Regions from separate parts of the Desulfovibrio sp. SGI.102 genome, predicted to be linked through region 2. Evidence: predicted binding sites of a transcription regulator. Region 2 holds the regulator's gene; each other region holds the start of a gene.
What was found. The regulator sigma-54, encoded in region 2, starts transcription at its own class of promoters, with help from an activator protein. The targets are predictions, from matches to a motif close to CTGGCACGGNNNNTGCTT.
Positions count from the first base shown of each region.

Region 1: the regulator sigma-54 is predicted to act here: its motif matches at 1,669-1,686, upstream of ACQRCJ_RS05765 (DVU0150 family protein).
Region 3: the regulator sigma-54 is predicted to act here: its motif matches at 6,826-6,843, upstream of ACQRCJ_RS05150 (ammonium transporter).

Region 1 covers NZ_JBNPNC010000018.1:8,938-19,262, reverse strand. Annotated here, with positions in the region: gene ACQRCJ_RS05770 (sigma 54-interacting transcriptional regulator) at 1-1,542, opposite strand, end outside; gene ACQRCJ_RS05765 (DVU0150 family protein) at 1,773-2,078, shown strand; gene ACQRCJ_RS05760 (sulfite exporter TauE/SafE family protein) at 2,097-3,152, shown strand; gene ACQRCJ_RS05755 (DUF4881 domain-containing protein) at 3,170-3,754, shown strand; gene ACQRCJ_RS05750 (hypothetical protein) at 3,886-4,200, shown strand; gene ACQRCJ_RS05745 (hypothetical protein) at 4,311-5,153, shown strand; gene ACQRCJ_RS05740 (YchJ family protein) at 5,455-5,967, shown strand; gene ACQRCJ_RS05735 (hypothetical protein) at 5,980-6,333, shown strand; gene ACQRCJ_RS05730 (glucose-6-phosphate isomerase) at 6,439-7,779, shown strand; gene ACQRCJ_RS05725 (sensor histidine kinase) at 7,852-9,435, shown strand; gene ACQRCJ_RS05720 (sigma-54-dependent transcriptional regulator) at 9,612-10,325, shown strand, end outside.
Region 2 covers NZ_JBNPNC010000037.1:3,196-13,520, forward strand. Annotated here, with positions in the region: gene ispD (2-C-methyl-D-erythritol 4-phosphate cytidylyltransferase) at 1-548, opposite strand, end outside; RNA gene rnpB (RNase P RNA component class A) at 569-932, opposite strand; gene ACQRCJ_RS08730 (zinc ribbon domain-containing protein) at 946-1,722, opposite strand; gene ACQRCJ_RS08735 (Nif3-like dinuclear metal center hexameric protein) at 1,733-2,527, opposite strand; gene ACQRCJ_RS08740 (phosphoribosylformylglycinamidine synthase subunit PurQ) at 2,721-3,533, opposite strand; gene ACQRCJ_RS08745 (CTP synthase) at 3,742-5,385, shown strand; gene rpoN (RNA polymerase factor sigma-54) at 5,564-6,994, shown strand; gene hpf (ribosome hibernation-promoting factor, HPF/YfiA family) at 7,017-7,556, shown strand; gene rapZ (RNase adapter RapZ) at 7,598-8,500, shown strand; gene ACQRCJ_RS08765 (PTS sugar transporter subunit IIA) at 8,569-9,012, shown strand; gene ACQRCJ_RS08770 (PTS sugar transporter subunit IIB) at 9,018-9,479, shown strand; gene ACQRCJ_RS08775 (hypothetical protein) at 9,585-10,163, shown strand; gene ACQRCJ_RS08780 (rhomboid family intramembrane serine protease) at 10,309-10,325, opposite strand, start outside.
Region 3 covers NZ_JBNPNC010000015.1:29,746-40,070, reverse strand. Annotated here, with positions in the region: gene ACQRCJ_RS05190 (D-alanyl-D-alanine carboxypeptidase family protein) at 1-674, shown strand, start outside; gene ACQRCJ_RS05185 (twin-arginine translocase TatA/TatE family subunit) at 761-967, shown strand; gene ACQRCJ_RS05180 (ACT domain-containing protein) at 979-1,416, shown strand; gene groES (co-chaperone GroES) at 1,892-2,182, shown strand; gene groL (chaperonin GroEL) at 2,243-3,889, shown strand; tRNA gene ACQRCJ_RS05165 (tRNA-Arg) at 4,358-4,434, opposite strand; gene ACQRCJ_RS05160 (hypothetical protein) at 4,745-5,437, opposite strand; gene ACQRCJ_RS05155 (HPP family protein) at 5,634-6,197, opposite strand; gene ACQRCJ_RS05150 (ammonium transporter) at 6,953-8,161, shown strand; gene ACQRCJ_RS05145 (P-II family nitrogen regulator) at 8,208-8,543, shown strand; gene ACQRCJ_RS05140 (glutamine synthetase III) at 8,653-10,325, shown strand, end outside.

The DNA of each region.
Region 1 (10,325 bases), on a different contig from region 2:
GACAAGCTCCTTGCCGGTGCCCGTCTCGCCGATGACGAGGACGTCGGCCATGGTGGGCGCGGCCTTGAGGAAGTTGGCGCGCAGGTCCTGCATGGCGGCGGAGGTGCCCACAAGGCCGTTTTCGGGGATGTCGTCCAGCTCCGGCATGTTCTCGGCTGGTTCGCGGGCCCAGCGGGCGTCCTGCATGAGCTGCTGGTTGAGCTGTTCCTCCTCGCTGCGGCGCAGGCGGTGGAGCAGGGCGTTGATGGCATCCTTGAGCTGTTCGAGCTCCCGGGGCATGGGCGGCAGCACCAGCGGGTTGGAGCTGTGGCTGTCGATGCGCATGTTCACTTCATTGGACAGGCGGCGCAGGCGCTTGGTGGTGCCGCGTGCCAGCCAGGCCAGGCCCAGGCCCAGCAGGCAGATGCCGGCCAGCAGGCAGATGCCGTAGATGCCGATGATCTGGATGCCGGTGCGGGTGGCGGTGAAGCTGGTGTCCAGCACGGCCAGGCCGCCTACGATGGTGTGCGGGCTGTCCGGGTTGGCGGTAAAGGTGACGGGCGCGAAGCTGACGCCTTCCACGGCGTTGTCCCCAAGGCCCCAGGCATCGCCGTTGTCCAGGAAGATCTGGCCGGAATGCCCGCTCTGGACGTTGGAGACCATGGACCAGTAATTGACGTGGTTGGAGCCTGGCCGGAAGGCGGTGCTGAAGCCGGCGCGGCCGAACTCGCCCTGGAAGCCGGCGCGCAGCGAGTCGCTGTTGAGGCGGCCGCTGGCATCGTCCGCCTCCAGATTCTCGGACTGGAAGAGCATCCAGCCCTGGTTGTCGAAAAAGATGCTGCGGATGCGGGTCTCGTCGTCGGCGGTGCGCAGGGGAGCGGACGACGACGAGAACATGCTGATGGCGTCGCGCAGGACGGTCAGGTCCAGAGAAAGGATGAGCATGCCCTGAAAGACGCCCAGGCTGTCGTAGATGGGCGTGGAGAAGCGGATGACGTAAAGGGGGATGCTTTGCACGGAATCGTTGAGCGGGACCATGGAATAGACCACTTCCAGGGGCTGGCTGACCTGCACATGGCCGGGCCGCTGGGCCGCGCTCAGGCTGGTGAAGGGGTTGCCCACGGTGGCGGAGGCGATATCGGGAGGGATGGAGATGATCTCGCCCCCGTAGCTGAGCAGCAGATAGCGCTGGGAGGGATCCGTGCCCATGAAGGCCACCTCGCGATAGCGCAGGCCCTCGGCACGCACGCGGAACTGGAGACGCCGTACCATGTCCTTGGGCTCCATGGAACCCGCGGCCAGGATGAGGAGCTGGTTTCGGGTCTCTGTGAGAATTTGCTCAAGCGAAAGGCTCATGGCCTGGGCATGCAACTGGGCATTGCGGGCTATTGCGCGATTGACCATGGCTTCGATACTGCGTCCCGTTGCGAGGAAAACAAGTAATAAAACCAGCGTCAAAAGCGGTAAACCGAGCAAAAGCACCCGGCTTGTCATGCTGCGGTTGACGAAGAACCGGGTGGTTTCCAGCGAATTTCCCAGGACGGGTCTGGTCCAGATGCGCATACGTCCTCCCGATAACGCAAAAAACGTGCAACTTTCCTGAAAATCTATCCGCAATGCGCAGTTTGCGCAAGAGGAAAAACGCTTGGCAGTGTTGGTAATCAAGGATTTCCGGGTTTTTTAGCGAAGTTGGCACGGGTGTTGCTTAAAACGAGCATGTGAAGTTTGGGACGAATGGTCCTGCCGTGGGACGCAGGATCTGGATGTAACAACCCCAAGACCCGGAGGAGAACATGAAAATGATGCGCAAGCTCTGGACAGCTATTGCGGGCAGCTTCGTCATGCTGCTGGTCATGATGCCTTCCCTGGCCCTGGCAGCCAAGAAGGCGGCGGCAAACGTGGTCATCGTGGCCGATACCCGCCGCCTGGACGGTATCATGCTGTGGTGGGCGCAGATGTACAATGACAGTCATCTGTACTTCACCATCCTGACCATCATCATCATCCCGACGGTCGGCTGCATCTTCGGCTTCCTGGCCGACGTTGTGATGTCGCACATCGGTATCGACCTCAAGCACCGCGAGCTGGCTGAACACTAGGCCGGAAGGGAGGAAAACATGGATTGGTTGTATGTTTTGATGCCCATCTCCGGCGTGACGATTTTCTGGCCCGGTCTGATCATTCTGGGTCTCGGCGTCGGCATCATCGGTGGTTTCTTTGGTATGGGCGGTGCCTGGATGGTTACCCCCGGTCTGAACATCCTCGGCTTCCCCATGGCCTTCGCCGTGGGCACGGACGTTGCCCACATGGCCGGCAAATCCCTGATCTCGACCCTGCGGCACGGCAAGTTCGGCAACGTTGACTACAAGCTCGGCCTGACCATGCTGGTCGGTACCATCGTGGGCGTGGAACTGGGCGCCCAGATGCTGATGTGGCTGGAACGCCTGGGTTCCGTCGACAAGGTCGTGCGCTGGCTGTACGTCGTGCTGCTGATCTGCATGGCCTGGATGGTCTTCCATGACGTGGCCCTGCGCAAGAAGAAGGAACGCGAAGCCGCCGCCCGCGGTGAAGAGCTCTCCGCTACCGCCACCGGTATCGACTGGGCCTCCAAGCTGCACGCCATCCGCATTCCCCCCATGGTGCACTTCCACGGCGCCGGTATCTACTGCTCCGCCTGGCTGCCCATCGCGGTCTCCCTGTTCACTGGCTGGCTGGCCGGTATCCTCGGCATCGGCGGCGGTCTGATCCGCATGCCCGCCCTGGTGTACCTGGTCGGTTGCCCCACCCACGTGGCCGTGGGTACGGACCTCTTCGAAGTGGCCATCTCCGGCCTGTACGGCGCCGCTTCCTTCACCTTCAAGGGGCGTACTGAACTCGTGGCCGCCCTCATCATGCTGGTCGGTGCCGCCATCGGTGCCCAGATCGGTGCTGTTGCCACCAAGTACATCAAGGGTTACGGCATCCGTATCGCCTTCGGCTGCGCCGTCATCGGCTGCCTCGCTTCCGTGGTCCTGAAGCTCATCCAGCCCTACTTCCCCGCCTATGCCGGCTTCATCAACGGCGTGGCTACCGTGGTGGTTCTGGGCTTCGTGAGCGCCATCTCCCTCTACATCACCGTCCGTATGGTTCAGGGCGCCAAGGCTGAACTGGCCGCCAAGAAGCGCCAGGCGTAAGGAGGCAGCACATGAGAATGCGTAACGTAATTCTGACTCTGGTACTGGCTCTCAGCCTCGGTCTGACCGCGTGCGAATTTGGCCAGGTGGAACAGGGCCGCTGCGTGGCCTTCAATCCGGAAACCAAAACTCTTCTGGTGGTGCTGGACGTCAATCATGACCAGCGCAACCCCCACTACTCCGGCGGCGTCCATGAGTACACCCTGCCTGCCGATCCGTCTGAAATCGGTCCCCTGCCCGTTCCCGGCGGCCGCGTGATGTTCGACCTGGAAAAGTCCACCGTCACCATCTTCAACCCCGAGACCAAGGCTCTGGAAGTCCTGAACGTGCAGTTCACCGATGTTGAGAAGGGCATCAAGCGCACCCATCCCAAGGTGCACGGCAAGACCTTCCCCATCATCGACAAGGACAAGATGTCTGTGACCGAATACTCGGCCCGCCTGCAGGCCCTGGTGACCTTCACCATCCCCGCTGACAAGATCGACCTGCCCCCGGCCACCTGGGAAGCCGGTGACGAAGTCCGCATGTACTACAAGGAAAATGCCAAGCATCAGGCCCTGCGGTTCATGAACATCACCCGCACCAACATCTTCAAGAAGTAAACAACAGCAGCATCCACAACCCGGGGGGCGGCCCTCCGCCCCCCACCCCCTCCTGCTAGACGAGACTGCCGTGAAAAGCCTTTCCCGGCAGTCTTTTGATAACAGACCTTCTTCCCGCCAAGGAGCCCGTCATGACCAGCAGCTACAAGCGTTCCCTGTATTCCAGCATCGTCCGCATTGTTGCCAATGTGGTGATGATAGGCGCTGTCTTCCTGGGCATGTACATGGCCTCCCGTTTGCCCATGTCCTCCATGAGCACGTTCTGCCTCTGGTTCTTTGGCATCTCCATTCCTGTCTGGATGGGGGCGTTCGCCCTGATCCGCAAGATCCGCCAGGTCTACGCCGATGAAGGCGCCACCTACATCGAACTGCCCCGGCAGGGCGCCAGTCTGGTCTACTGGCGGGTCCTGGAACAGCCCCAGCACCACCTGGGGATCGTTCGCTGACATTCGCCTCCGGAAAAGCCCGCTGCCCTCCGTCCCCGCCGCTTTGGGCCGGGGCCCGAAGCGGAGGCGGCGGGCTTGCCGGAAGGCCGCTCTTCCTCTAGACTGCCCGTATGAGCGATTCCTCCAATTCCTTCTGGCAGGCACTGCCAGCCCTCAAAGAACGCCAGCGCCGCACAGGTCTGCTGGCCGCTCTTGTGCTGGGGCTGGCTGTCCTCGTTCTTGTGGACGGTCTGCAGGCCCTCATGCGTGCCGGGTCCTACCATCTGGACATCGTTGCCGGGCAGGGGACCATGCTTTCCGGCCCCATCGGCATCGACAAGCCGCGCGACAGCGACCTGCTGGTCTCCGTGACCCCGGAAGGCGCGCCGCTGAGCTTCCGTCTGGACGGCTTTTTTGCCAGCTACTGGTTCGGCAACGGCATGTGGCGCGGCGAGATCGTGGCGGAGCAGGGGGCCACTCCCGGCACCTATGCCCTGAGCGTCCGGGTGCGCGGCACACCGGCCAGCGCCACGCAGCGCTATGAGGTCACCGTCTGGAGCGACGCCGCCAGCCTGCGTCAGGGGGCCTACTCCCTGACCGTGTCCCTGCTGGGCTTCAATCCCTTCTGGCTGTCCGGCATCCTGGCCTGTATCGGCGTCGTGCCGGGCCTGCTCTCCTTCCTGTCCGGGCGGCGCATCGTCAGGCTGCTCTGGTACGCCGGGTTCAGCGAAGTGTTCCGCACGGAGGCCCGGAAGGACGGCAGCCTGATGCTCTGGTGCTCGGGCTCCAAGAAGGAAGGCCCCGCCGAAGGGGCCCTGTGCGAGGTGGTGGATGCCGGTGGGCAACTGCTGGGCCGGGCCAGGCTGGAGAAAAAGGCCGCCACCTGCATGGAATTGCGGATGGCTGCCGGGGAACTGCCCGACGGCGAAATCCCGGAAAGCTGCTACGTGCGTCTGTCCGCACCGCGCAACTGAGTCCTTTTGCCAAAAGATCGCATGGAGGGCTTCCCGGCAGGGAGGCCCTTTTTCATCGTCTGTGGGCTCCGGCCGCGCGCCGGGCTTTTCGGCATGTCCCGTCCCGGAAGGGAAGGGAGTCGGTGTCCGGCTGTCTCCCGGAAGAGGGGCCGCCGGGGCGGGAACAGCGTCATGCCCCGCAACGCGCCCCGTTCCGCCGTCCCCCGCCTGTCCTGCTTGCCGCCGGGGCGGCCATGGGCTACACTTGCAAAGCGCCGTGGCTCTGCCATGGCAGCTGTCATAACAAGGATGTAACTGCAAGATGTCTGAACTGTGTCCCTGCGGCAGTGGCCGCCCTCTGGACGAATGTTGTGGTCCCTACCTGGAAGGCAAGGCCTGGCCCGATGATGCCGACACCATGGTGCGCTCGCGCTTCAGCGCCTATTGCCTCGGCAAATTCGATTATCTGGTGGAGACTACCCATCCCGCCTATCGCGAAGATCTGACCGCCCAGATGCTGGAAGAGCAGACCCGTGACGTCCACTGGCTGCGTCTGGACATGGGCCCCTGTGAAAAGGACCAGCCCGAAGGCGAGAACGGCGAGCTCTTCGATACGGCCGAATTTTATGCCTACTACGAACTGGAAGGTTCCGTGCGCCAGATCGGCGAACGCAGCTTTTTCCAGCGCAAGGACGGCAAGCTGTACTATGTGGACGGCGTGGCCCGTCGCCCCAAGGCTTACCGTCGTCCCGAGCCCAAGGTGGGCCGTAACGATCCCTGTCCCTGCGGCAGCGGCAAAAAGTACAAGAAGTGCTGCGGCCGGGAATCGGCCTAGGCGGGGGGATCCATGGCCAATCCTGGCCCTGTTGCCGCCATCCGGCAATTTTGTCTTGAATGTCAGGGCAATTCCTCCCGTTCCGTGCGTCAGTGCGCGGATGAGGACTGCCCCCTGTGGGGCTGGCGCATGGCCGCCATCGAGGCGGACAGCCGTCCGGAATGGCATGGCCCGGATGCGCCGCGCCGTGCCCTGCGCGTCATCCGCGGGCAGTGCATGATGTGCGCCGGCAGCCGTGCCGACGTGCGCCAGTGTGCCGCCCGTGAGGACTGCGTGCTGTGGCGCTACCGTTTCGGCGTGCGACCGCAGACCTACAAAGAGGTGCGGCGGCGCTTTTTTGCCCCCAAGCCCCTGAAACTGTTTTGATTTCACGGAGCGGCATCATCGTGGTGCCGCTCCGGGCCTCTTTCCGGCCCTGCCGGTCCTTTTGGCTTCCCTTGCGGAAGACGCCCCATCCAGGGGGAGGACACCATGATGCATACGCTTGAATGGTCCCGCGCCTATACCGGTCGTCTGCAGCGGGACGCTGCCGCCGTTTTCGCCGCGCGTGCGCCGGAGCTGTCGCGCCGTCTGGAGACGGAATGCGCGCAAGGCTCGCTGCCTTTCCTGACCATGCCGTACCGGGAACGCCTGGAGCGGGAACTGCCGCCCCTGCTGCCCCGGGTCCGTGCGCGGCGCCATATGCTGGTGCTGGGCATCGGCGGCTCCGCACTGGGGGCCCGCGCCCTGCAGCGCGCCTTTGCGCCCGGGCAGGACGGTCCCTGCCATGACGGTCCCTGCCTCTGGATCGCGGACAACGTCTGCGCCGCCACCTTCGAGAGCTGGCTGGCCAAGCTGCCGCCCCACGAGACCACGGTGGTCTGCATCAGCAAGTCCGGCGGCACCATCGAGACCCTTGCCCAGTACTTCCTTTGCCGGGACTGGCTGCGCAAGGCCCTGGGCGAGCGCTGGCACGAGCACATGATCGTGGTCACGGACCTGCACCAGGGTTTCCTGCGCGAGGAGGCCTCCCGCTACGCTCTGGATTCGCTGGAAGTGCCGGACAATCTGGGCGGCCGCTATTCGGCCCTTTCGGCCGTGGGCCTGCTGCCCGCCGCCTTTTTGGGTATCGACTGGCAGGCCCTGCTGGACGGGGCGGCCGCTGTGGCCCGCCCGCTGGCCCAGGATCCGTCCTGCCTTGCCGGGCATCCCACCTTCCATCTGGCCTGCTGGGCCAACGCCCTGGAGAGCCACGGCTACAGCCAGCTGGTGTTTTTCTGCTATGTGCCGCAATGGGCCACCTATGGCCCCTGGTTCGCCCAGCTCTGGGCCGAGAGCCTGGGCAAGGACGGCAAGGGCATCATGCCCGTGCCCGCCACCGGGGTCACGGACCAGCATTCCGTCAACCAGATGTTCCTGGACGGGCAGCGTGACAAGGGCTGCATCTTCGTGACCGCCCGGGGGCTGGAGCAGGGGCGGCATTTCGGCCGGGACCTGCCTGACCACTGGAGCTGGCTGCGCGGCAAGCCCTTCGGGGCCCTGCTGGAAGCCGAAGGCCTGGGCACGCGCATGGCCCTGTGCAAGAGCGGCGTGCCCCTGCTGCACATGGAGATGGGCGAATGCACGCCCCGCGCCGCGGGCAGCATGATGCTGCTGCTGGAAGCGGCCACGGTCTTCACCGGCTGGCTCATGGGCATCAATCCGCTGGACCAGCCCGCGGTGGAACTGGGCAAGCGGCTGGCCAACACCCGTCTGGGGGCGTCCGGTTATCCCCGGGAGGCTGCCGACCTGGCCGAATTTCTGGCTGTGGCGCAGGAGCCCGAGAGCTTCTAGGAAGCCCGTTTTTCCCTGCCGCGCCTCCGGCCTGCCCTGTTGCGGGCCGTGGGCGGCAGACTGGAGCATCGCATGTTCAAAGGTGGTACCGCCGCAGCGGGAGCGACGGCAGAGCAGGATCTGCCGCTGAGCTATGCCCGCACGCTGTCCTGGCTCTCGTTGCTGGTCATCATGGCCACCAGTCTGGTGCTGTCGTTCTTCATCGCCAATTCGGCGCGCGAGGCCCTGCTGACACGGCAGGAGAACTTCTCCCGCCTGCTGGCCGAGAACCTCAACCACCAGATCTACCGGCGTTTCGCCCTGCCCACGCTGCTGGCCCACGGGCGCATCGCCCTGCGCCAGCCCAGCCAGTACGACAGGCTGGATCAGGTGGTGCAGTCCGTGGTCCACGGGCTGCCCATGGAACGCCTGCGCATCTATGACTTCACGCGGGTGGTGGCCTATTCCACCAGCAAGGAAGAGCTGGGCCGCATGGGCGTGGGCCCGGAAAGCCTGGACAGCACCCTGCGCGGCGGCGTGCCCAAGCCGGAGCTGATCTCCAATATCCCGGACTGGCGGGCCATCTTCCATCTGCCCCTGCCGTCGGGGACCTTCGTCCTGCGGACCCTCTATCCCCTGCGCGGGGAACCCCTCCAGCCGGGGGCGGAGCCGCCCATCATGGGGGCGCTGGAGCTGACGCAGGACATCACCAGCGATTACGAGCAGATCTTGCTTTTCCAGGGCGTGGTGGTGGTGACCTGCCTGCTGTCGTCGGTCATCATGTTCGCCTTGCTCCTGATGCTCATCCAGCGGGCGGAACGCGTCCTGGCCGACCGCATGGCCAAGAACCGCCAGCTGGAGAACGAGCTGCACAGCAACGAGAAGCTGGTCAGCATGGGCCGCGTCATCGCCAGTATCGCCCACGAGATACGCAACCCGCTGGGCATCATCCGCTCCAGCGCGGAGCTGCTGCAACGCCGTATGGGCAAGGCCGATGCCGGGACCTCGCGCATCCTGCAGGCCATCTATGACGAGTCCGTCCGTCTGTCGCAGACGGTCAACGATTTTCTGGACTATGCCCGTCCCCGCCAGCCGCGGCAGGATCTGGTGGATCTGGATCTTGTGCTGAGCCAGGTGCTGGCCTTCCTGGAAGGTGAGCTGGGCCGTGTGGGGGTGGCCATCGAGCGGGCCACCTCGCCCGGTCTGTGGGTGCGCGGTGACAAGGACCTGCTCTACCGGGCCATCTACAACATCCTGGTCAACGGCCAGCAGGCCATGGACGGGCCGGGCATCATCCGCATCAGCAGCCGCCGGAGCGACGACGGGCGCGTGGTGCTGGAGGCCCTGGACTCGGGACCGGGTTTCGATCCGGCCCTGCTGGACAGCGTGCTGGATCCCTTCTTCACCACCAAGGACGGCGGTACGGGCCTGGGCCTGCCCATCGTCAGTTCCATCATCAACAGCCATGGCGGCGAGATCCGGCTGGCCAACGGCCCCGAAGGCGGGGCCTTGGTGCGCATCCTGCTGCCTGCGGCGGAGCCGGAAAAGCCTGAAGAGCCTGAGATCCCCGGTGCTGCCGCGGAAGCCCAGTCCGCCCCCGCGGAAAGCGGAGAAGCCGCAGCCCGGCCCGTCGACGACAGGGAAAACGGGACGCCGGAGCCCGGCAAAGAGAGCTAGACGTGCCCGCACGCCAGGCCGCCTCCCGCCTGCGGGCAGCCTGGGCAGGAACGATGTCGCAGGCTGGCCGCAGCGTCCTTCATCGGCGGGGCTGCTGGCAGAAAATCAGTTTTTTGCGGGCAATACGGTCCTGGGCCTGATCGGAGCCGCCTCACGCCTGTACCGGGAGAAACACCATGAGTGACAAATCGCATATTCTGGTCATCGACGACGAAAAAAACTACCTGCTGGTGTTGCAGACCCTGCTTGAGGATGAGGGCTACACCGTCACCGCCATCAGCGACCCCGAGACGGCCCTGGCCTTCCTGGCCGAGAGCGAGGTGGACGTGGTGGTGACGGACATGAAGATGCCCAAGGTCTCCGGGCGTGAGGTGCTCCAGCATGTGAAGAAGAGCTGGCCCTACATCCCGGTGCTCATCATGACGGCCTTCGGCTCCATCGAAAGCGCCGTGGAGGCCATGAAATACGGGGCCTTCGACTACATCACCAAGCCGTTCTCCAACGACGAGCTGCTGCTCTCCATCCACAACGCCACGGAGCTGGCCCGCGCCCACCGGCAGTACCGCCTGCTGCAGGAAGCCATGGAAGAGCGCTACAGCGTGCACCAGATCGTGGGCCGCAGCCGCGCCATCCGCGATGTGCTGGTCATGGTGGACCGTGCCGCGCCCAGCCGCTCCACGGTGCTCATCACCGGCGAGTCGGGCACGGGCAAGGAACTGGTGGCCCGCGCCATCCATTACGCCAGCCCGCGCAAGGAAAAGCCCTTCGTCTCGGTCAACTGCATGGCCCTCAACCCCGGCGTGCTGGAGAGCGAGCTCTTCGGCCATGAAAAAGGCTCCTTCACCGGTGCCGTGGCCATGCGGCGCGGCCGTTTCGAGCAGGCCGACGGC
Region 2 (10,325 bases):
AGGGGAGGCAGGGCAAAGCCCTGGGGGGTCTGCACGGCACGTAGCCGGGCACGGGGCGGCGTGTCCGTCACAAGATCGTCGCAGACGACCTTTATGGTATCCGTGACGGCAAGGCCCGGGATGACGGCCACGGCACCTGCGGCGAGCGCATCGCACACACGGTGGACGAGGGCTGCGCTCATGAAGGGCCGCGCACTGTCGTGCACCAGCACATGCGTGGCTTCCTTGGGCAGGGCGGCCAGCCCGTGGCGCACGGAGTCCTGCCGTTCCGCCCCGCCGGCCACGGCCAGCCAGGGGATGCCGGGATCCTCGTCGCGGGCCAGCTGGGCCAGGCGCTGTTTTTCTTCTTCCAGACAATCCTGGGGGAAGACAAAAACAAGGCCCGCCACGGCCCCGGAACGGGCCAGAGTGCGGGCTGAATGCCAGTAAAGGGGAACCCCTTTCCAGAGCAGGAACTGTTTGGAGTGGCCGCCTGTAGCGGCGGACAGGCGCTTGCCCTGTCCTGCGGCCAGAACGAGGGCCCAGGGACGGACGGGAATTCGTGTCATGCTGTACTCGCAAAAAAACAGGCAGGAGTCGAACGATAAGCCGGGTTCTGTTCGCGCCGGGGCGCGCGATCGCCATTCCTCTAGAAGAGCAGTTGCCTGCCCTCTCAAGCAGCCTACCCGGAAGGTATGGCCGGGCCAGCCTCCTTCCCTATTTGGCCTTGCTCCAGACGGGGTATGCCGAGCATGCCGTGTCACCACGGCATCTGGTGGTCTCTTACTCCACCGTTTCACCCTTACCCGGCCGGTACGGGACCGGCCGGGCGGTTTGCTTTCTGTGGCGCTGTCCGAAGGTCGCCCTTCCTGGACGTTATCCAGCGTCCTGCCCTGTGGAGCCCGGACTTTCCTCTCCGGGCCAATGCCCGCAGCGGCGATCTGTCCGGCTCCTGCCTGTTGATTTTTAGTCCACCAGAGTCTTGGGTTTGGCCGGAGCGGCCTGCAGTTCCATATCCGGGAAGTGCTCGTTCCAGAAGATCAGGCGCTGGCAGTTGGGGCAGCTCAGGATCTGCTGGCCGCGCTGCAGTTCGATGAAGGACTGCGGCGGGATGGCGATGTGGCAGCCGGAGCAGATGCCTTCGCGCACACCGACGATGACGGGATGCTCAAGACGCTTGCGGATGAATTCGTACCGCACGAAGACGGGCTGGGGGATGACGCCGGCGGCATGCTGGCGCTTTTCTTCCAGTTCGGCCAGCTTGGCCTGGGCCAGCTGGATCTTTTCTTCCAGGCCGTCGCGGCGCACTTCCAGTTCGGCCTGGAGGGCGCCATGGGTCAGGTCCAGCTCGGCCAGGGCTTCGTTCTGGCGCTGCACCTCTTCCATGAGGGTCATCTTTTCTTCCTCACGGGAGCGGTTGATCTTTTCCATGCTGTCCATTTCGCGCATCATGGCATGGTATTCGCGCGTGTTTTCCACCTGCATGAGCTTGTTCTTGCTCTTCTTGATGCGGGCGGAGTCGTCGTCGATCTCCATGGCGAGGCGCTTCTGCTGTTCCTGCAGGTGGGTCAGCTTTTCCACGATGCGTTCGCGCTGGGCGTTGCTGGCATCGAATTTGGCCTGCAGCTCGTCCAGCTGGCGGGGAGCGGATTCCAGTTCCTGACGCACGGCAAAGATGGCGTCGTCCACTTTCTGCAGCTCGACAAGCTGGCGGATCTGGTCAAGGTAGACAGCGGTGCTCATGAGGTTCCTCCTAAAGAACGCGGGGATGGACAGGCTGGAAAGGGGAGGCCGAAGGCACGAAGACGACTTCGAGCATCGGGCAGGCGTGCTGCAGGTGGATGGCGGCACGCCGCATCATTTCTTCTTCCAGGCTGTGATGGCCCACGTCGAAAAGACAAAGTTGCGTATCCAGCGCCGTATGGTATTTGACGTCGCCGGTGATGAAAATGTCGGCACCCGCGGCGCGGGCCTCCTCCAGCAGGGAGGATCCCGAACCGGTGCAGTAGGCCACCCGCCGGATGCTTTCCGGGCAGGGGCCGCTGACGGTGGCGGTGCTCAGGTCGATGTGCGCGGCCAGCATGCCGGCCAGCTGCCGCAGGTCCACGGGCTCGGCCAGATCGCCGGCCAGGCCGAAGCCGTGCGGCAGATCCACCGTGCCGGGGCCGGTGGGTTCCAGCACGGCCAGATTGTTCAGATGCAGCTCGCGGGCCAGCCAGGACACCGGGCCGTCGCTGTTGACGTCCAGCGAGGTATGCGCGGCGTAAAGCGGCACATCGTTGGTCAGCAGCAGGCGCAGGACTTCGTGGTAATGGTCGATGCGGTTGGGCAGCGAAGGCTTGAGCGCCAGCGGATGATGGCTGAGGATGCACTGCGCACCGAGCTCGAGCGCGGCCGAGACGGAAGCCGGGCTCGGATCGAGGCAGACAGCCAGACGCGTGGCGTCGGTCCTGTGCGCGGCCACCTGCAGGCCCGAAACGTCCCAGGACGCGGCGCCCTGCAGGGGGGCCATCTGTTCTATGATGCTAATGATCTCTGCTATATGCATATCGATCCCTCACAGTAAAAAAGCACTTCCCTGAAACCAGAAAAGTGCTTTCAAAAGCAAAGGGCGGCAGGCTCGCTGCAAATGATCGACACCTGTGTCTGCGACCACTGGGGCCGTAACCAGCAAAATGGTTCAAAGAATTTAGCTGGCCCTGAGCCCACTGTCAAGCGGGAAGTCCCCTCCCTTCCTTATATTAAAGGGCGCGCAGGTAGCGCACGGCGTTGGAGAACAGCTGGGTGGCCGGGGGCACGTCGATGGAGCCGCGGGTCCAGGTGGGATAGTTGGTCACATGGTGGAACGCTTCGGGGTGGGGCATGAGGCCCAGCACGCGCCCGCTGGGATCCGTCAGGCCGGCGATGGCCAGGCTGGAACCGTTGGGGTTGAGCGGATATTCCATGGTCGCCTTGCCGGTCTCGGGATCGGCATACTGCAGGGCGATGAGGTTTTCATCGGCCAGGCGCTGCAGGGTGGCGTCGTCACGGGCGATGAGCTTGCCCTCGCCGTGGCGCACGGGCATGGCCATCATGGGCAGATCCTTGGTGAAGACGCAGGGGCTCTTGGGGTTGGGCAGCAGGTGCACCCAGCGGTCTTCGTAACGGGCGGAGTCGTTGTGGCTCAGAGAGACCTGGCGCTCGAAACGGTTGTTGTCCAGGGCGGGCAGCACGCCCAGCTTGACCAGAAGCTGGAAGCCGTTACAGATGCCCAGGATCAGTTTGCCGTCGTTGATGAATTCGGTCAGGGACTGGAGCAGGGGAGTGCCCGTGCTGTCCTTCAGATAGCGCCAGCGCATGCTGGCAGCCTGGGCGGCACCCAGGTCGTCACCATCCAGGAACCCGCCGGGGAACACGAGAAAATGGTAATCGCTCAGGCGGACTTTGGCGGCCACGATGTCGGAAAAGTGCACGACGTCAGCGCGGTCGGCACCCGCGAGACGGGCGGCGTGGGCGGTTTCGAGATGGGAATTGGTGCCATAGCCGGTGATGACGAGAGTATTGACTGTGCCCATGCGGCAGAAGCCTCCTTGCAAGCGGTAGCCACAAAGGGCCACTATAGAAATGGAAAAAGAGACTACCTGCAAAGTTTATAATAGTCAATGCTGGTAAAATGATTCGGATTGGTGTAAAACCTCCCGATTGCGCGAGGGCGGTTTGCCCGGGCGCAGCACATGCGGTCCGGACCACGGTCCGCTGTATGTCATCAAAAGGTAGGAGTTCATGAAAACCAAGTTCATTTTTGTTACGGGCGGTGTGTTGTCTTCCCTGGGCAAGGGCCTTGCCGCGGCTTCGCTGGGCGCCCTGTTGCAGACCCGGGGACTTTCCGTCACCATCCAAAAGCTGGATCCGTATATCAATGTTGACCCCGGCACCATGAATCCCTTCCAGCACGGCGAAGTGTTCGTGACCGATGACGGGGCCGAGACCGACCTGGACCTGGGCCACTACGAGCGTTACCTCAACGTGCCCATGTCGCGCAAGAACAATACCACTTCCGGTGCCATCTACAACCACGTGATCGCCAAGGAACGCCGGGGCGATTACCTGGGCGGCACCGTGCAGGTGATCCCCCACATCACCGACGAGATCAAGCGCACCGTGCTTTCCCTGGCCGAAGGCGACAACGCCCCTGACGTGGCCATCATCGAGATCGGCGGCACCGTGGGCGACATCGAAGGCCTGCCCTTCCTGGAAGCCATCCGCCAGCTCAAGTCCGAGCTGGGCCGCGACAACTGTCTGAACATCCATCTGACGCTGGTGCCCTACCTCAAGGCCGCCGGTGAGCACAAGACCAAGCCCACCCAGCACAGCGTCAAGGAACTGCTTTCCATTGGCATCCAGCCCGACATCATCCTCTGCCGCTGCGAGCACAGCATCCCCGAAGAGATGCGCCGCAAGATCGCCCTGTTCTGCAACGTGGATCAGGATGCCGTGTTCTCCTCCGTGGACGTGGGCAACATCTATGAAGTGCCCCTGCGTTTCTACGAGGAAGGCTTCGATCAGAAAGTGGCCATCATGCTGCGCCTGCCCGCGCGCAACGCCCACCTGGAAGACTGGAAAAAGCTGGTCTACGACTGTGCCAATCCCCAGGGCAGCGTGACCATCGCCATCGTGGGCAAGTATGTGGACCTGAAGGAAGCCTACAAGAGCCTGCATGAAGCCCTGATCCACGGCGGCGTGGCCAACCGCGTTTCCGTGAACCTGCGCTACGTCAATTCCGAGAACGTGGACGACGGCAACGTGGCCGCCACCTTTGCCGGCTGCGACGGCATCCTGGTGCCCGGCGGCTTCGGTTACCGCGGCGTGGAAGGCAAGATCGCCGCCATCCGTTATGCCCGTGAGAACCGCATCCCCTTCTTCGGCATCTGTCTGGGCATGCAGTGTGCGGTCATCGAGTTCGCCCGTCACGTGGCCGGTCTGGAAGACGCCAACTCCGAAGAATTCGATCCCCTGAGCGCCCACAAGGTCATCTACCTGATGACCGAATGGTTCGACTTCCGCACCAAGAACTTGGAAAAGCGCGACGCCGAGAGCGACAAGGGCGGCACCATGCGCTTGGGCGCCTACCCCTGCAAGATCATCCCCGATACCCGTGCCTTTGAAGCGTACGGCAAGGAACTGGTGGAAGAACGCCACCGTCACCGCTACGAGTTCAACAACGCCTTCAAGGATCTGCTGGAAGAAAAGGGCATGGTCTTCAGCGGCACCGCCCCCGACGGCTCCCTGATGGAGATCGTGGAACTGCCCGACCATCCCTGGTTCCTGGGCTGCCAGTTCCATCCCGAGTTCAAGTCCCGTCCCATGGCGGCGCATCCCCTGTTCCGCGAATTCATCAAGGCCGCCAAGAACAACCACAAGAAATAGGGCTTTTGTGCAAGAAAAGCCGTTCAGGACGCTCCGCTGGCGCGGGGCGTCCTTTTTTATGCAATGACTTGAAATATTCCCTTTTTTGTGCTCCCAGGCCAGCCTCCCTTGCCTATTGGTGCAGCATGTGGCATGGTATTTGAAACGTAGAAAATTTTTACTGACAGGATAGCACCCCATGGCATTGGAACTTCGTCAACAACTCAAATTGTCGCAGCAGCTGGTCATGACCCCCCAGCTGCAGCAGGCCATCAAGCTGTTGCAGCTTTCTCGTGTCGAACTTCTGGAGACCGTCCAGCAGGAATTGCTGGAGAACCCCTTCCTGGAAGAGGCCCCAGCCAATGAGCCCGTGGCTCCGCAGGATCAGGAGGAGCCGCGGCACGAGAAGCCCCAGGACGAAGTCTATGACGAAGACCTTTCCCGCAATGCCGACTGGGAGGAATATCTCGGCGAATTCGCCAGCACGCCGCGCACCTCGCAGGGGCGGGAACTGGAGATCGCGGAAGAGATCTCTCCCCTGGAGGCCCGTTACTCGGCCAAGCCCACGCTGGAAGGCCATCTGCTCTGGCAGCTGCATCTTTCTACCCTGACGGACGAGCAGAAGGAGATCGGCGAGATCATCATCGGCAATCTGGGCTCGTCGGGCTATCTGCGGGCCAGCGTGGAAGAGATCGCCGAGATGGCGTCCACCACGCCGGAGGCCGTGCAGACCGTGCTGGAGCGCGTACAGCTTTTCGACCCGGTGGGCGTGGCGGCCCGGGATGCCCGCGAATGTCTGCTGGTGCAGCTGAAGAGCCTGCGCTACGACCGTGACCCCATCCTGCTGGAACTGGTGCAGTCGCATCTGGAAGATCTGGAAGCCCACCGCTACAAGCCCCTGCTGCGCAAGTTCAAGCTGGATATGGAAGGCCTGCGCGAGTACCTGGACATCATCCAGTCCCTGGAGCCCCTGCCCGGTGCCAGCTTCGACGGCAGCGAGCCCACCTATGTAAGCCCTGACGTCTTCGTGTACAGCGTCGGTGACGAGTTCGTCATCCTGCTCAATGAAGATGGTTTGCCGCATCTGCAGCTCTCCAGCATGTTGCGTGATGGCGTTCCCTCCTGTAATGAAAAAGAGAAGGACTACGTTTCAGAAAAGGTGCGTTCCGCATCCTGGCTCATCCGCAGTCTGTACCAGCGGCAGCGGACGCTGTATAAAGTGGTGGAGAGCATCGTCAAACATCAGCAGCCCTTTTTCCGTGACGGCGTCACCAAGCTCGCGCCGCTCATCCTCAAGGATATCGCCGACGATATCGGGATGCATGAATCCACGGTCAGCCGCATCACCACCAACAAGTATGTGGCGACGCCGCACGGCATCTTCGAACTGAAATTTTTCTTCAACAGCGGGCTTGAACTGGACGATGGAAGTCAGGTAGGCTCAGAGAGCGTCAAGGCTCTGATCAAAAAGTTCATCGCTGGCGAAGATCCCAAATCGCCCCTGAGCGACGAGCGGCTCGGCGAGCTGCTCAAGGAACAGTTGAAGGTCAATATCGCACGGCGCACGGTGGCCAAATACCGCACGGCGCTGAACATCCCCTCATCCTCAAAGCGCAAGGAACATTTCTGATTCCTGCACCACGGGAGGTTCTATGAACATTGCTTTCACTTTCAAGAACTTCGAGGCCTCCGATCATCTGAAGAAGTATGCCCGTCGCCGCATGGAGAAGATGGGACGCTTTTTTGGCAAGGCTTCCGGACTGGAAGTCGGTGTTGTGCTTACTGTGGACAAGTTCCGGCATCGCTGTGAAGTGACCATCGCCGGCGAGGGGCTGCACCTGAGTGCTTCCGAGCAGTCTTCCGACATGTACGCCGCCATCGACCTTGTGGTGGACAAGGTCGAGGCCCAGATCAAGAAGCACGTCTCGCGCGTCAAGGAACAGCGCCGTCAGGCCCGCAACGCCAGCGTGGACGTCTTCACCTACAACCTGGAAGCCGATCCCGATGAAGAACCCGCCGTGGTGGGCACCGAGCGCTTTGCGCCCAAGCCCCTGCATCTGGACGAAGCCCTGATGCAGCTGGAATCCATCGGCAGTGAGTTCCTGGTCTTCATCAATGCCGAGACCGACCGCGTCAATGTGGTGTACCGCCGTCGCATCGGCGGCTATGCCGTCATCGACCCCGTCCTGTAAAGACTTCGGGGCCCCCGCAAGGGGGCCCCTTCGAGATTGCCATGAGCCAGACACCATCCGAGGGCGCGGCAGCGCCTGTCCAGGTCTGTATAGTCACCGGCCTTTCGGGGGCCGGTAAAAGTACGGCGCTGCGGGTCTTTGAAGACCTGCGCTATTTCACTGTGGACGGGTTGCCTGCCGGGCTGGCCGTCGAGATGGTGGAGATGATGCGGCGCGGATCCATGGAACGCTTCCGGGGCATGGCCCTGGGCATGGACATGCGCCAGCAGGACTTTCTGGAAGAGCTCAATGTGGCCCTTGCCCAGCTTTCCGAGCACGGGGTCCGGCCCATACTGCTTTTTCTGGAAGCCGGAGCGCAGGAGCTCATGCGCCGTTATGCCACCACCCGCCGGCCCCATCCGCTGGAGCGTGAGGGCATGGGCCTTGAGGATGCCCTGCACGAGGAACGCACGCGTCTGGCCCCCGTGCGCGAGATGGCGGATCTGGTCATAGATACCAGCCGTTTTTCCATCCATGACCTGCGCCGCGCCATCCAGAAGCGCTGGAGCAGGACGTCGGGCAAGCTGCGGGCCATCCGGGTCAACGTCATCTCGTTCGGCTTCAAGTACGGCGTCCCGCGCGAGGCGGATTTCGTCTTTGACCTGCGCTTTTTGCCCAATCCCTATTTTGTAGAAAAATTGCGTCCCCTCAGCGGCAAGGACAAGGCTGTCCGTGACTATGTCTTTGCCCCCGAGGCCGCGCAGGAATTCGAGAAGAAGCTTTTTGACCTGGTGCGCTTCATGCTGCCGCAGATGGAAGCGGAAGGCCGCTACCGGGTCGCCATCGCCGTGGGCTGTACCGGTGGCCGCCACCGTTCCGTCGCCACGGCCGAGGCCCTGTTCCAGATGCTGCGTCAGGCGGATTATCCGGCCAGTATCGAGCACAGGCACCTTGAACTTGGCTAGGAAAGCTGGCACTCTTGGCCTTACGTGCTGCATTTTGCAGAAATTTCAGTTCCAGCGCGAGGTATGTCATGTCGGAACAGCAATCTTCCACCCAGGTCGGCATCATCGTTGTCGCTCATGCCGACTATGGCTCTGCCATGCTGCGCACGGCGGAGTTCATCCTTGGTACCCTGAGCGACTGCACCTCCATCAGCGTGGACATCGCCCAGGAAGTGCCCGAGACCGTGCGCCGTCTGGATGATGCCGCCCAGCGGCTGGACAAGGGCGCCGGGGTCATCATCCTCACCGACATGTTCGGCGGCACCCCCACCAATCTGGCCCTCTCCCTGCTGGGGAGCCATAATGTGGAAGTCGTCACCGGCGTCAACCTGCCCATGCTGCTCAAGGTCTTCACCTGTCGCGAAAAGCCCCTGGCCGAGCTGGCCAAGCTGGCCGGAGAGGCCGGAACCAAGGGCATCGTCGTGGCCGGCAGCATGCTGCGTTCCCGGAACAAAGAAAAAACAGGCGATTGATCCGTATGCTCTGGTTCAGAGTGGACAACCGTCTGGTGCACGGGCAGGTCATCGAAGGCTGGCTGCCCTATGTGGCCGCCCGGCACCTGATAGTTGCCAATGACGCCATGTCGGCGGACCTTCTGCAGCAGCAGATCGTCTCCTTGGCCGTGCCGGAGCAGGTGGCCATCCACTTCGTACCGGTGGACGCCCTGCTTGAGACCCTGGCCTGCTGTGGCGAGAGCAGCCTCGTCCTCTTTGCCGACTGCCAGGATGCCCGCAGGGCCCTGGAGAGCGGCGTCGACATCCGGGCCCTCAATATCGGCAATCTGCACTACGCACCGGGCAAGATCCAGGTCTTTCCGCATGTGGCCCTTTCCGAACAGGACAGGGAGGACTTGCGGGCCATGCTGCAACAGCAGGTAGAGCTGGATTTCCGCTGTGTGCCTTCCGACAAAATCCGGGATGCTTATGAGCAGCTTCTCTGATGCCCTCTGGCTGGGCGTGCAATACGCTTTTTTTTTGTCCTCGCGGGGGTAGCCCGTTCCTCCTTTGTCTTCAGGCTGGCTGACAGGCCCCTGTTCTGGGCCCTGTTGCTGGGCGGCCTTTCCGGCCAGTGGCAGCCCGCGCTCTCGCTGGGGATCGTGGTGGAGCTGCTCTGGCTCGATGTCATCGCCCTGGGCAGTGTGGTCCCGCCTTTCGGGACCCTGGCCTTCCTGCTGCTTTTTCCCCTGTCCATCATCCCGGGCTGGTCTAAGGCCCATCAGTTCCTGGCCCCCCTGATGTTCGCGGTATTCGCGGCTTACGGCGCCAGCTATGCGGAGCGCTACCAGCGGGTGGCCCTCAATCCGTTGGTGGATCTGGTCACGGCGTGGTTCACTTCCGGTCGCGGCTGTACGCCGGGGCAGGCCGTAGCGCTGGGGGCCGTGGTGCGCGCTGCCTGGCAGTTCTCGCTCTACATGCTGTGCTATGTGGCCTTGTGGCTGGCCTGTGATCTGCTGGGAGAGGCGATATTCCTTTTTGAAGGGCAGATGGGCTGGCCCGTACTGTTTGCTGCCAGCATGGTGGGCGGCATCCTTTCTTTGCGCACCCGCCGGGCGTATGCCTGCCTTACGGGAATGTTCGTGGCTGTCTGCGGCTTTTTGGCCGTGACCAGACTGGACATGTTCTAGGAGCTGCCGGGCGCTTCCGGGGAACAGATCCTTCATCACCTTGCCATAAAAAAGCTGCGTCCTGCACGGCATTGCCATGCGGACGCAGCTTTTTTCGGTCGCCATCCGTGGTGGCGGACAGTGCCGGAGGGAGATGGTTTCGCCGTCATCCCTGTTGAAAAG
Region 3 (10,325 bases), on a different contig from region 2:
TGACCAAGGTCATGACCATGTATGTAGTCATGAACCGCATCAAGATGGGCCGCCTGAAACGCAGCACCAGCATCCGTGTCCATCCTACGGCCCGAGTGGGCGGTTCCAGCATGCGTTTGCGTCCCCGCCAGAGAGTCACCGTGGACCAGCTCCTTACCGGTGTGGCCGTGGCTTCGGGCAATGACGCCGCCATGGCCATATCCCAGCATATCAGCGGCAACAGCCGCAACTTCACCCACCTCATGAACCACAAGGCACGCCAGCTCGGCATGACCCGGACGGTCTTCAAGAACCCCACGGGCCTGCCCGCAGCGGGCCAGCGCACCACGGCCCGCGACATGGCCACCCTGGCCCGCGCCTATCTGCGCAGCCATCCCCAGGCCATGCGCTACCACAGCCTGCGCTCCTTCCGCTTCAACGGGCGTACCCTGGGGGCCACCAACACCATGCTGGGCATCCCCGGTGTCGATGGCCTGAAAACGGGCTGGACCGTGGCCTCCGGTTACAACATCATCGTCACGGCCCGCCGTGGCAAGACCCGCCTGCTGGTGGTGGTCATGGGCGGCAGGAGCCGCGCTGCCCGCGACATGGTCGCCCACAGCCTCATCGAGGCGGGATTCAAGGCACCCGCCTCTCCCCAGCAGGTACGCAAGCGCATGCGAGGTGTCCTTTAGCGCAGCACGTCTTGACCTCGGCACCTTCACGTCGTATGTTTTTCAAATCAATGGCCTGAAAGGCTCAACATTCAAGGGAGGCCCCCATGTTCGGCATCGGCATGCAGGAACTGTTACTTATTTTGATCGTAGTGCTGCTCATCTTCGGCGCCAACAAACTGCCGGAGATCGGTGGCGGGCTGGGACGGGCCATCCGAAATTTCCGCCGGGCCTCGTCCGAGCCTGACGAGATCGACATCACCCCCGGCAAGGACAAAAAGCCCACCTCGGGCGACGATGCTCCCAAAGCGTAGAGGATCCTGCCATGAAAGCTGAACAACTTTCCGTTTTTCTGGAAAACCGCGCCGGCCGTCTGGCCGAAGTGACCCATACGCTGGCTGAGGCCGGCGTCAACATCCGCGCTCTTTCCCTGGCTGATACCTCCGATTTCGGTATCCTGCGCCTCATCGTTGATGACCAGGAAAAAGCCAAATCCGTTCTCAAGGAACACAGCTTCACCCTGGGCCGCACCAGTGTGGTCGCCGTGCAGGTGCCCGATACCCCCGGCGGTCTGGACAGCGTGCTGCAGTTCGTCTCGCAGCATGGCATCAATGTGGAATACATGTATGCCTTCATCACCCGTGAAGCTGACTGTGCCATCATGATCTTCCGTTTCGACAAGACCGACCAGGCCGTGGATCTGCTCAAGAGCAACGGCTTCACTGTCCTGCCGCCGGATCAGCTGTTCGGCAACAAAGACTAGTCTATCTTGCAGATAGCTGTTTTCAGGCCCCGCCCATGCGGGGCCTTTCTTTTTTCGGCCCGCAACCAGCCCAGCGTCTGCTCTGATGCATCCGGTATCCCCGCCCTCACACCGGATTGCCTGTGCCGGCACAAGGCTGGCTGCACGCTTGCTGCCGCATCCTCCGCTTTTCATCCTGCTCCTGCCGCGTTTTTCCCGGCCATTCCCCAGTACCCGGGAAAACAGCTGGGAAGAAAAGTTTTTTGTTTTTATAAAATATTGATTTTATTTATTTTATGCTAAAAAAATAACTTTTCTGCAAAAAAAATTCCTTTTTGCCCCTTTTCAAGCGCAAAGAGTGTCTTATCTACTATCCCGTTGCGGGACCGCAGCAATGGTTTACGGCGGTCATGACGCGATAATTTCAGCTCCGCCCCGCGGACGCTGTGCATGCCACCCAAGCGTGGCCATAAAAATTTTTGGAGGATCTGACACCATGAAACTGCAGCCCCTGAACGATCGTGTGCTGGTCAAGCGCCTGGAAACCGAAGAAAAGACCGCCGGCGGTCTGTACATCCCCGACACCGCCAAGGAAAAGCCCTGCAAGGGTCAGGTGATCGCTACCGGTCCCGGCAAGGTCCTGGAAAACGGCACCCGCGTTGAACTGGCCGTCAAGAAGGGTGATCAGGTGCTCTTCAACAAGTACGCCGGCACCGAAGTCAAGCTGGACGGCATCGACCATCTGGTGATGCGCGAAGAAGACATCCTCGCCATCCTGACCGACTAACGCATACGCGCCGGTCATACACACTCTCCGCTTTTCGATTATTCCCAGGAGGAAAATATAATGTCCGCTAAAGAAGTTCTCTTCGACGTGAAAGCCCGCGAAAAACTGGCGCGTGGTGTTGATAAGCTGGCCAATGCCGTGAAGGTGACCCTCGGCCCCAAGGGTCGTAACGTTGCCATCGAAAAGTCCTTCGGCGCTCCCGTCATCACCAAGGACGGCGTGACCGTCGCCAAGGAAATCGAACTGGACGACAAGTTCGAGAACATGGGCGCCCAGCTGGTGAAGGAAGTCGCCTCCAAGACCTCCGACGCCGCCGGTGACGGTACCACCACCGCCACCATCCTGGCTCAGGCCATCTACCACGAAGGCGTGAAGCTGGTGGCTGCCGGCCGCAATCCCATGGCCATCAAGCGCGGCATCGACAAGGGCGTGGAAGCCCTGATCGGCGAACTGGCCAACCTGGCCAAGCCCACCCGCGACCAGAAGGAAATCGCCCAGATCGGTACCATCTCTGCCAACTCCGACGCCACCATCGGCAACATCATCGCCGAAGCCATGGCCAAGGTGGGCAAGGAAGGCGTGATCACCGTTGAAGAAGCCAAGGGCCTGGAAACCACCATGGACGTGGTGGAAGGCATGCGCTTCGACCGCGGCTATCTCTCTCCCTACTTCGTGACCAACGCGGAGAAGATGGAATGCGAGATGGACAACCCCTACATCCTGTGCACTGAGAAGAAGATCTCCAGCATGAAGGACATGCTGCCCGTGCTCGAACAGGTCGCCAAGGTCAATCGTCCTCTGGTGATCCTGGCCGAAGACGTGGAAGGCGAAGCCCTGGCTACCCTGGTGGTCAACAAGCTGCGTGGCGCCCTGCAGGTCGTGGCCATCAAGGCCCCCGGCTTCGGTGACCGCCGCAAGGCCATGCTGCAGGATATCGCCATCCTGACCGGCGGCCAGGTGGCTTCTGACGACACCGGCACCAAGCTGGAAAACATGACCCTCAACGACCTGGGTACCGCCAAGCGCGTGGTGGTCAAGAAGGAAGACACCACCATCGTTGACGGCGCCGGCAAGGCCGACGAAATCAAGGCCCGCGTGAAGCAGATCCGCGCCCAGGTGGAGGAATCCACCTCCGATTACGACCGCGAAAAGCTGCAGGAACGCCTGGCCAAGCTGGTGGGCGGCGTGGCCGTGGTTCATGTGGGTGCCGCTACCGAAGTGGAAATGAAGGAAAAGAAGGACCGCGTGGAAGACGCCCTGAACGCTACCCGCGCTGCCGTGGAAGAAGGCATCGTGCCTGGCGGCGGTACCGCTCTGATCCGCGTGTCCAAGGTGCTCGACAGCATCAAGCCCGCTGACGACGACGAACTGGCCGGCGTGAACATCATCCGCAACGCCATCGAAGCTCCTCTGCGCCAGATCGCCCACAACGCCGGCTTTGAAGGCTCCATCGTTGTGGAAAAGGTCCGCCAGGGCAAGGACGGCTTCGGCTTCAACGCCGCTACCGGCGAATACGAAGACCTCATCAAGGCCGGCGTCATCGACCCCAAGAAGGTGACCCGTACCGCCCTGCTGAACGCCGCTTCCGTGGCCTCCCTGCTGCTGACCACCGAATGCGCCATCTCCGAAAAGCCCGAACCCAAGAAGGACGCTCCTGCCATGCCTGACGGCATGGGTGGCATGGGCGGCATGGGCGGCATGTACTAAGCCGCCGCGAAGCTCCCGCTTCCGACTGAATGAAAAAGGCCCCGCTTCCGGCGGGGCCTTTTTTGTATCCGAGGTTTCCCGGTAATACGATCACGACCGGGCACACTTGCTTCGACAACAGCGAAACGGAGGTGGAGCCAACTTACTTGGGCAGACTCCCTTGGGACATTGGGAAGCCCATCCCTGCTGCACTGTTCAAAACAATAAGGCGCCCCCCAGAGCGGGGAGGCCGGTGTCCGCCATGAGCAAGATCAATGAAGGAAGGATAGCAGGACAAAGCGATAGTCAGCCTCTCCTCGCCTCGCCTTGGACGTGAAAACATTGCTCACCATATCCTCTTCAAGCAAAGGGGGAGGCTCTGGACAGGGACAGCGCGATAGCATGCGGCATCTTTGCCCCTACGCCCTGCTGAAGAAAAGATACAAAAAAAGCGGTCAGCCTGTTACAGCTAACCGCTTGTTTTTGTTGTGGTGCGCCCGAAGAGATTCGAACTCCTGGCCTACAGGTTCGTAGCCTGTTGCTCTATCCAGCTGAGCTACGAGCGCGTCGTGAGGGTGTTCTTATAGAAAAGCGGGCAGCCTGTCAATGCTCTTGAGGAAAGAAAACGATTTTTTTTTGAAGCGTACTCCGGAGCGCGGTCACCGGGCCTTATCCTATGGGACCGCCCTGCCCTTGAAGCCTTGCTGAAAAAGCATTCCATCCAGTATGCAGATATCGACAGGATGCTGGCAGAGCCCCGCCTGGCCTTCTAGTCAGGAGTCTTTCCATTTACCATTTCTCCCGCCATGCCCTGCAAAACAATATCGCCCCGCCTGAAAACATCAGACGGGACGATTCTCTTGACAGGAAGCCAGCTTATTGGGCAGCGGGCGTACCGCGCAGGCAGCGCAGCAGGGCATCGTAGCTGCCGATGCCGTTCAACCCAGTGGACATGGCCACACACTGGCGGAAAGCCGCCGTAGCTGCGGCCTCAGCGGCAGTACACTGCTGCATGACGTCAGCATTGCCCTGCGAGAGCTGGGTACAGTAGTTGGCCGTGTCGTAGCCCAGCAGGTTCGCCACAGGCGAGGCCGGAGCAGCCGCAGGAGCCGGGGCAGCAGCCACGGCGGACTGCCCTCCTTCGGCAGGCGCAGCAGCGGTAGCGGCGGTGGCATCAGAGCCGGACAGAGCGCTGTTGAGCAGATAGCCGCCGGCAAGGCCGGCACCCACGCCCAGCAGGGCGCTGCCCATGCCGCTGCCCTGCGACTGCGGTGCGGCCATGGTCTGGCCGGGGGCCATCGTCTGACCATAGGGCATGCCCTGGGCCGTAGTGGGCTGGGTGGCCGTAGCGGCAGGAGCCGTAGTCGTCTTGGGAGCGGTCGCCGTAGCCGCCGCTGCCGGGGCAGCGGTCGTCTGTTGCGTGGCCGTCGGGGCAGGCTGGGTCACCGGTTTGCTGACCGTACGCGGGCGCACACGGTTACGCTTGACCGCCGCATCCGAACAGTCCACAGAGATCATGGTGCCCGCCACCAGAAGGCCCAGCAGCACGGTAAAGACCTTTTTTATCATCAACAATCTCCTTTAAAAAGGGAATAGCCACTGGAGGACAGTGCTTCGGTTACTCCTTTTATAATGTAGCCTATTCCCTTTCCGTAGGCAAGACAGCTGGATAACAGGAAACATACAGGGAGGACAGTCCTTTCTTTGCCGGATCCGCCGATCCTGTCATGCGGCAGCCTGCTCCCTGCCCAACCGCCCGTGAACTTTACCTTCCTGACAGGATATGGAGACCCGTCGTCTCTCCCTCTTTCACGCGCACACGACCGTACAGGCGGGCCCACAGATATGTCGCTGCCGTCATGGACCAGGCAACAGCCAGCATGAGGGCAGCACCCGCCAGGCAGGGGACTACAGCATACCAGAAGCCCAGCTGCCGGATCTGCTCTCCGCCTGTGACGGCGATAAGGGCCGTGGCCCCTCCCGGCGGATGCACTGTCCCGCTCAGCAGCATGACGGCGATGGCTGTGGGTACGCAAAGGCATACAGCCCAGAAGGGCGGCAGCCATTGTGCGCAGGCCACACCGACCAGAGCAGAAAAAAAGTGCCCTCCCAGCAGATTGCGTGGGCGGGACAACGGACTGTCCGGGGCTGCGAACAGCAGTACCGCCGAGGCACCAAAAGAACCTATCAACATGGGCACGCCGTAATCGCCTACGGCCAGTCTGTCCAAAGCCGCCACCAGTAACAGGCCGCAGCAGCTCCCCAGCCAGGCACGCCCTACCTTGAGAGCACTTGCGCCCCTTCCTGCCAACCATGCTTGTCCGGGCATCCTGATCTCCTTGTCTGTGTTTGAAGGTCATCCTCTTGTTCCACAGGGAGATACCCGCATCACGCCCGGGATTCCGTGTGCGGGCGCACGAAAACCATCTTTTCCCGGCAAGAAGCAGGATGGGTTCCTCACCATGCAGGCAGGCCAGCTTCGCCTTTGCACAGATCCTGTCCAGGGCATATCTTTCCGCCCTTGTTGTCTTGGTCCGCAGGGAACTATACGGCACAAAACAACGCTTCGTAACATAGCGTCTGTCCGTCCGGACCTGCGGCTCCGCTTTGTCCACATTTTGGTATAAATTTAAAAAAATATAATTATATCAATACGATATATTTCAATTTTCAGTGATTGGGTGTTCAATCAATGCAGAGCGCATCAACTTTCTACATCCTGGTAGAAAAATAAAAATGTCTTCATATCTAGTTGATTTATAAAGATTATCAACCTCAAATCCCGTTTGTGCCGTAAAGCGCATGTTCGTACATTCGGCACATTCCTACCATTTGGTAGAAATATACCTTTCCCAAGGACTCTTTTTCTTCTGCATTCTGGTGCGCTTTCGTTAAATATAAATTTTTTATAAATAATTTTAGCTTATTACATCAACAAACCTTCCTCATATCTGCTTCTGGCACAAGGATTGCTTTGTCCTGTGCCGTCTGCCGCTGCTCGCTGTCTGAGAAAACGGCAATCATATTTTCCGCAGTGCACAGGCCCGATACCTGTCGCACCGCCAGACCACAGGAAGGTTTTCCATGAATCCTGCAGACACCGCGTTCATCATCCTTTGCGCCACGTTCGTCATGCTCATGACTCCGGCCCTGGCCTTGTTCTACGGCGGGCTCGTCCGGTCAAAGAACATCCTCTCCACATGCATGCACAGCTATGCCTCCTTGGGGATGGTTTCCATCATCTGGGCCCTGTTCGGCTATTCCCTTGCCTTCAGCGGCGATATCTCCGGCCTTATCGGCAACCTTGCCCATGTGTTCCTCATGGGCGTGGGGGGCGAAGCCAACGGCCCCGCAGCCAATCTGCCGCATAATGTCTTCATGGCCTTCCAGTGCATGTTCGCAGCCCTTACCGTGGCGCTCATCTCCGGTGCCTATGCCGAACGCATCCGTTTCTCGGCCATGCTGATCTTTTCCGCACTCTGGACGGTCTTTGCCTATTGCCCCATGGCACACTGGGTCTGGGGCGGTGGCTGGATGGCCAAGCTGGGCGCCGTGGACTTTGCTGGTGGTGCCGTAGTGCATATGGCTTCCGCCGCCGCGGCCCTGGCCTGCGCCCATGCGGTAGGTCCCCGCGCTGATCTCGGCAAGACGCCCATGATCCCCAATAATCTGCCCATGACGCTCTTTGGCGGCGGCCTGCTCTGGTTCGGCTGGTTCGGCTTCAATGCCGGCAGTGCTCTGGCTGCCAACGCCCTTGCGGGTCACGCCCTGGTCACCACCCATCTGGCCACGGCCGGCGGCATCTTCGGCTGGATGCTCCTTGAATACCTGCGCTTCGGCAAGGCCACGACCCTGGGTGCCATCTCCGGTGCGCTGGCGGGCCTCGTCTCCATTACGCCCGCAGCCGGTTTCGTGGGAGTCATGCCTGCTTTGGTCATCGGCTTTGCCGGCGGCATGATCTGCTACGGTGGCATCCTGCTCAAGAACCGCCTGGGCTATGACGACGCCCTCGACGTGGTAGGCATCCACGGTGTAGGCGGTACCTGGGGCGCCTTTGCCACCGGTCTGTTCGCCTCCGCCGGCATCAACGGTGTCAACGGCCTGTTCTACGGCAATCCGTGGCAGCTCGTGGTCCAGATCATCTCCATCGTCGCCACCTGGGGCTTTGTTTACCTGGTCAGCCGCATCCTGCTGAAGCTGACGGATGCCCTGGTGGGCCTGCGTGTGGATCCCGCCTCCGAGACCCGGGGTCTGGACCTCAGCCTGCACAACGAACGCGGCTACACCCTGTAACTGCCGAGACATCTCCACCTGTCACTAGGAATATCTGGAGCCTACTATGAAAAAGCTCGAAATCATCATCCGCCCCTCCAAGTTCGAAGAAGTGAAGCAACAGCTGACCACTATCGGCATCCACGGCATGAACTACAGTGAAGTGCGCGGTTTCGGCCGCCAGCACGGGCATACGGAAGTCTATCGCGGCACCACCTACGCCGTGGACTGCCTGCCCAAGATCAAAATCGAAATCGTGGTCCATGACGAAGCACTGGAAAAAGTGCTGCAGGCTGTTACCGTAGCCCGCACCGGCGAGATCGGCGATGGCAAAATCTTCATCTACGACGTGCTGGATGCCATCCGCATCCGTACCGGTGAACGCGGCCCCGCCGCCCTGTAAGGAACATCCGCCAGAAGTTTTCCCGTTTTCCTCCCCATCAGGCCGCCGTGAAAGGTGTCACCCTCTCCTTTCCGGCGCGCCTGAAAAAAGAGATCCAAGGAGTCTCCCCATGAATGCTCGAACTGATGCCATCCGGCAGATCGCCCAGAGCCATCCGGACCACCAGCCCCCTGCCACCGATATCGACACCATCTTCGGTTGTGACGTTTTCTCCCTCGACATCCTGCAAAAGCGTCTGCCCAAGCCCGTGTTCCGCACGCTGAAGGCCACCATCGCCCGCGGTGAACGCCTTGACCCGGACATCGCGGATACCGTGGCCTGTGCCATGAAGGACTGGGCTATCAGCAAGGGGGCCACGCACTACACCCACTGGTTCCAGCCCATGACCGGCCTGACGGCCGAAAAGCACGACGCATTCCTGACCCCCACCGGCGAAGGCCGCGTCATCAACGAATTCTCGGGCAAGATGCTCATCTGCGGCGAGCCCGATGCCTCCTCCTTCCCGTCCGGCGGCCTGCGCTCCACCTTCGAGGCCCGCGGCTACACGGCTTGGGATCCCACGGTCCCTGCCTTCATCATCGGTCGCACCCTGCATGTGCCCACCCTGTTCTACAGCTATTCGGGCGAGGCCCTGGACCGCAAGATCCCGCTCATGCGCTCCATCTCCGCCCTTTCCCGCCAGGCCCTGCGCATCCTGCGCCTGTTCGGCAACGATACGGCCACCTTCGTGCGTCCCAGCGTGGGGCCGGAACAGGAATATTTCCTCGTTGACCGCCGTCTGGCCGCCCTGCGCCCCGACCTGCTGCTGGCGGGCCGCACGCTGATGGGCACCCCGCCTGCCAAGGGCCAGGAGATGGAGGACCACTACTTCGGTTCCATCCCGGCGCGTGTCATGGCCTTCATGCAGGATGTGGAGGACGCCCTGTTCCGCCTCGGCATCCCGGCCAAGACCCGGCATAATGAAGTGGCCCCCGGTCAGTTCGAGATCGCGCCCATCTACGAGGACGCCAATATCGCCACCGACCACAACATGCTCATCATGAACCTGCTGCACGAGATCGCGCCGCGGCATGACTTCATCTGTCTGCTCCACGAAAAGCCCTTTGCCGGCGTCAACGGCAGCGGCAAGCACAACAACTGGTCCATCAGTGATTCCGAGGGTAACAACCTGCTCGATCCCGGCAAGACCCCGCTGGACAATGCCCAGTTCCTCGTCTTCCTGGCCGCCGTGCTCCGGGCCGTGCACAAGCACAGTATCGCCCTGCGTCTGGGCACGGTGGGTGCGGGCAACGATCATCGTCTGGGCGCCAACGAAGCCCCGCCGGCCATCATCTCCGTCTATCTGGGCGACATGCTGACCGACGTCATCGACACCATCATGAACGGTGTGGCCCACAAGCCCGGCCGCACCAGCATGGAGATCGGCGTTTCCTCCCTGCCGCCCCTGCCCGTGGATCTTTCCGACCGTAACCGTACCAGCCCCTTTGCCTTCACCGGCAACAAGTTCGAATTCCGGGCCGTGGGTTCCTCCCAGTCCATCGCGCCGGTGAACATCGCCCTGAACTCGGCCATGGCCTGCGCCCTGGACGACATCGCCACCGAGCTGGAAGCTGCTGTGGGCTCCGGTACGAGCCTCAATGCCGCCCTGCAGGAACTGCTGCCCCGTCTGTTCCGCGAGCATCAGGCCGTGGTCTTCAACGGCAACGGGTATTCCAACGAGTGGCCCGTGGAGGCGGCCCGTCGCGGCCTGCCCAACCTGACCACTACCGTGGATGCCCTGGA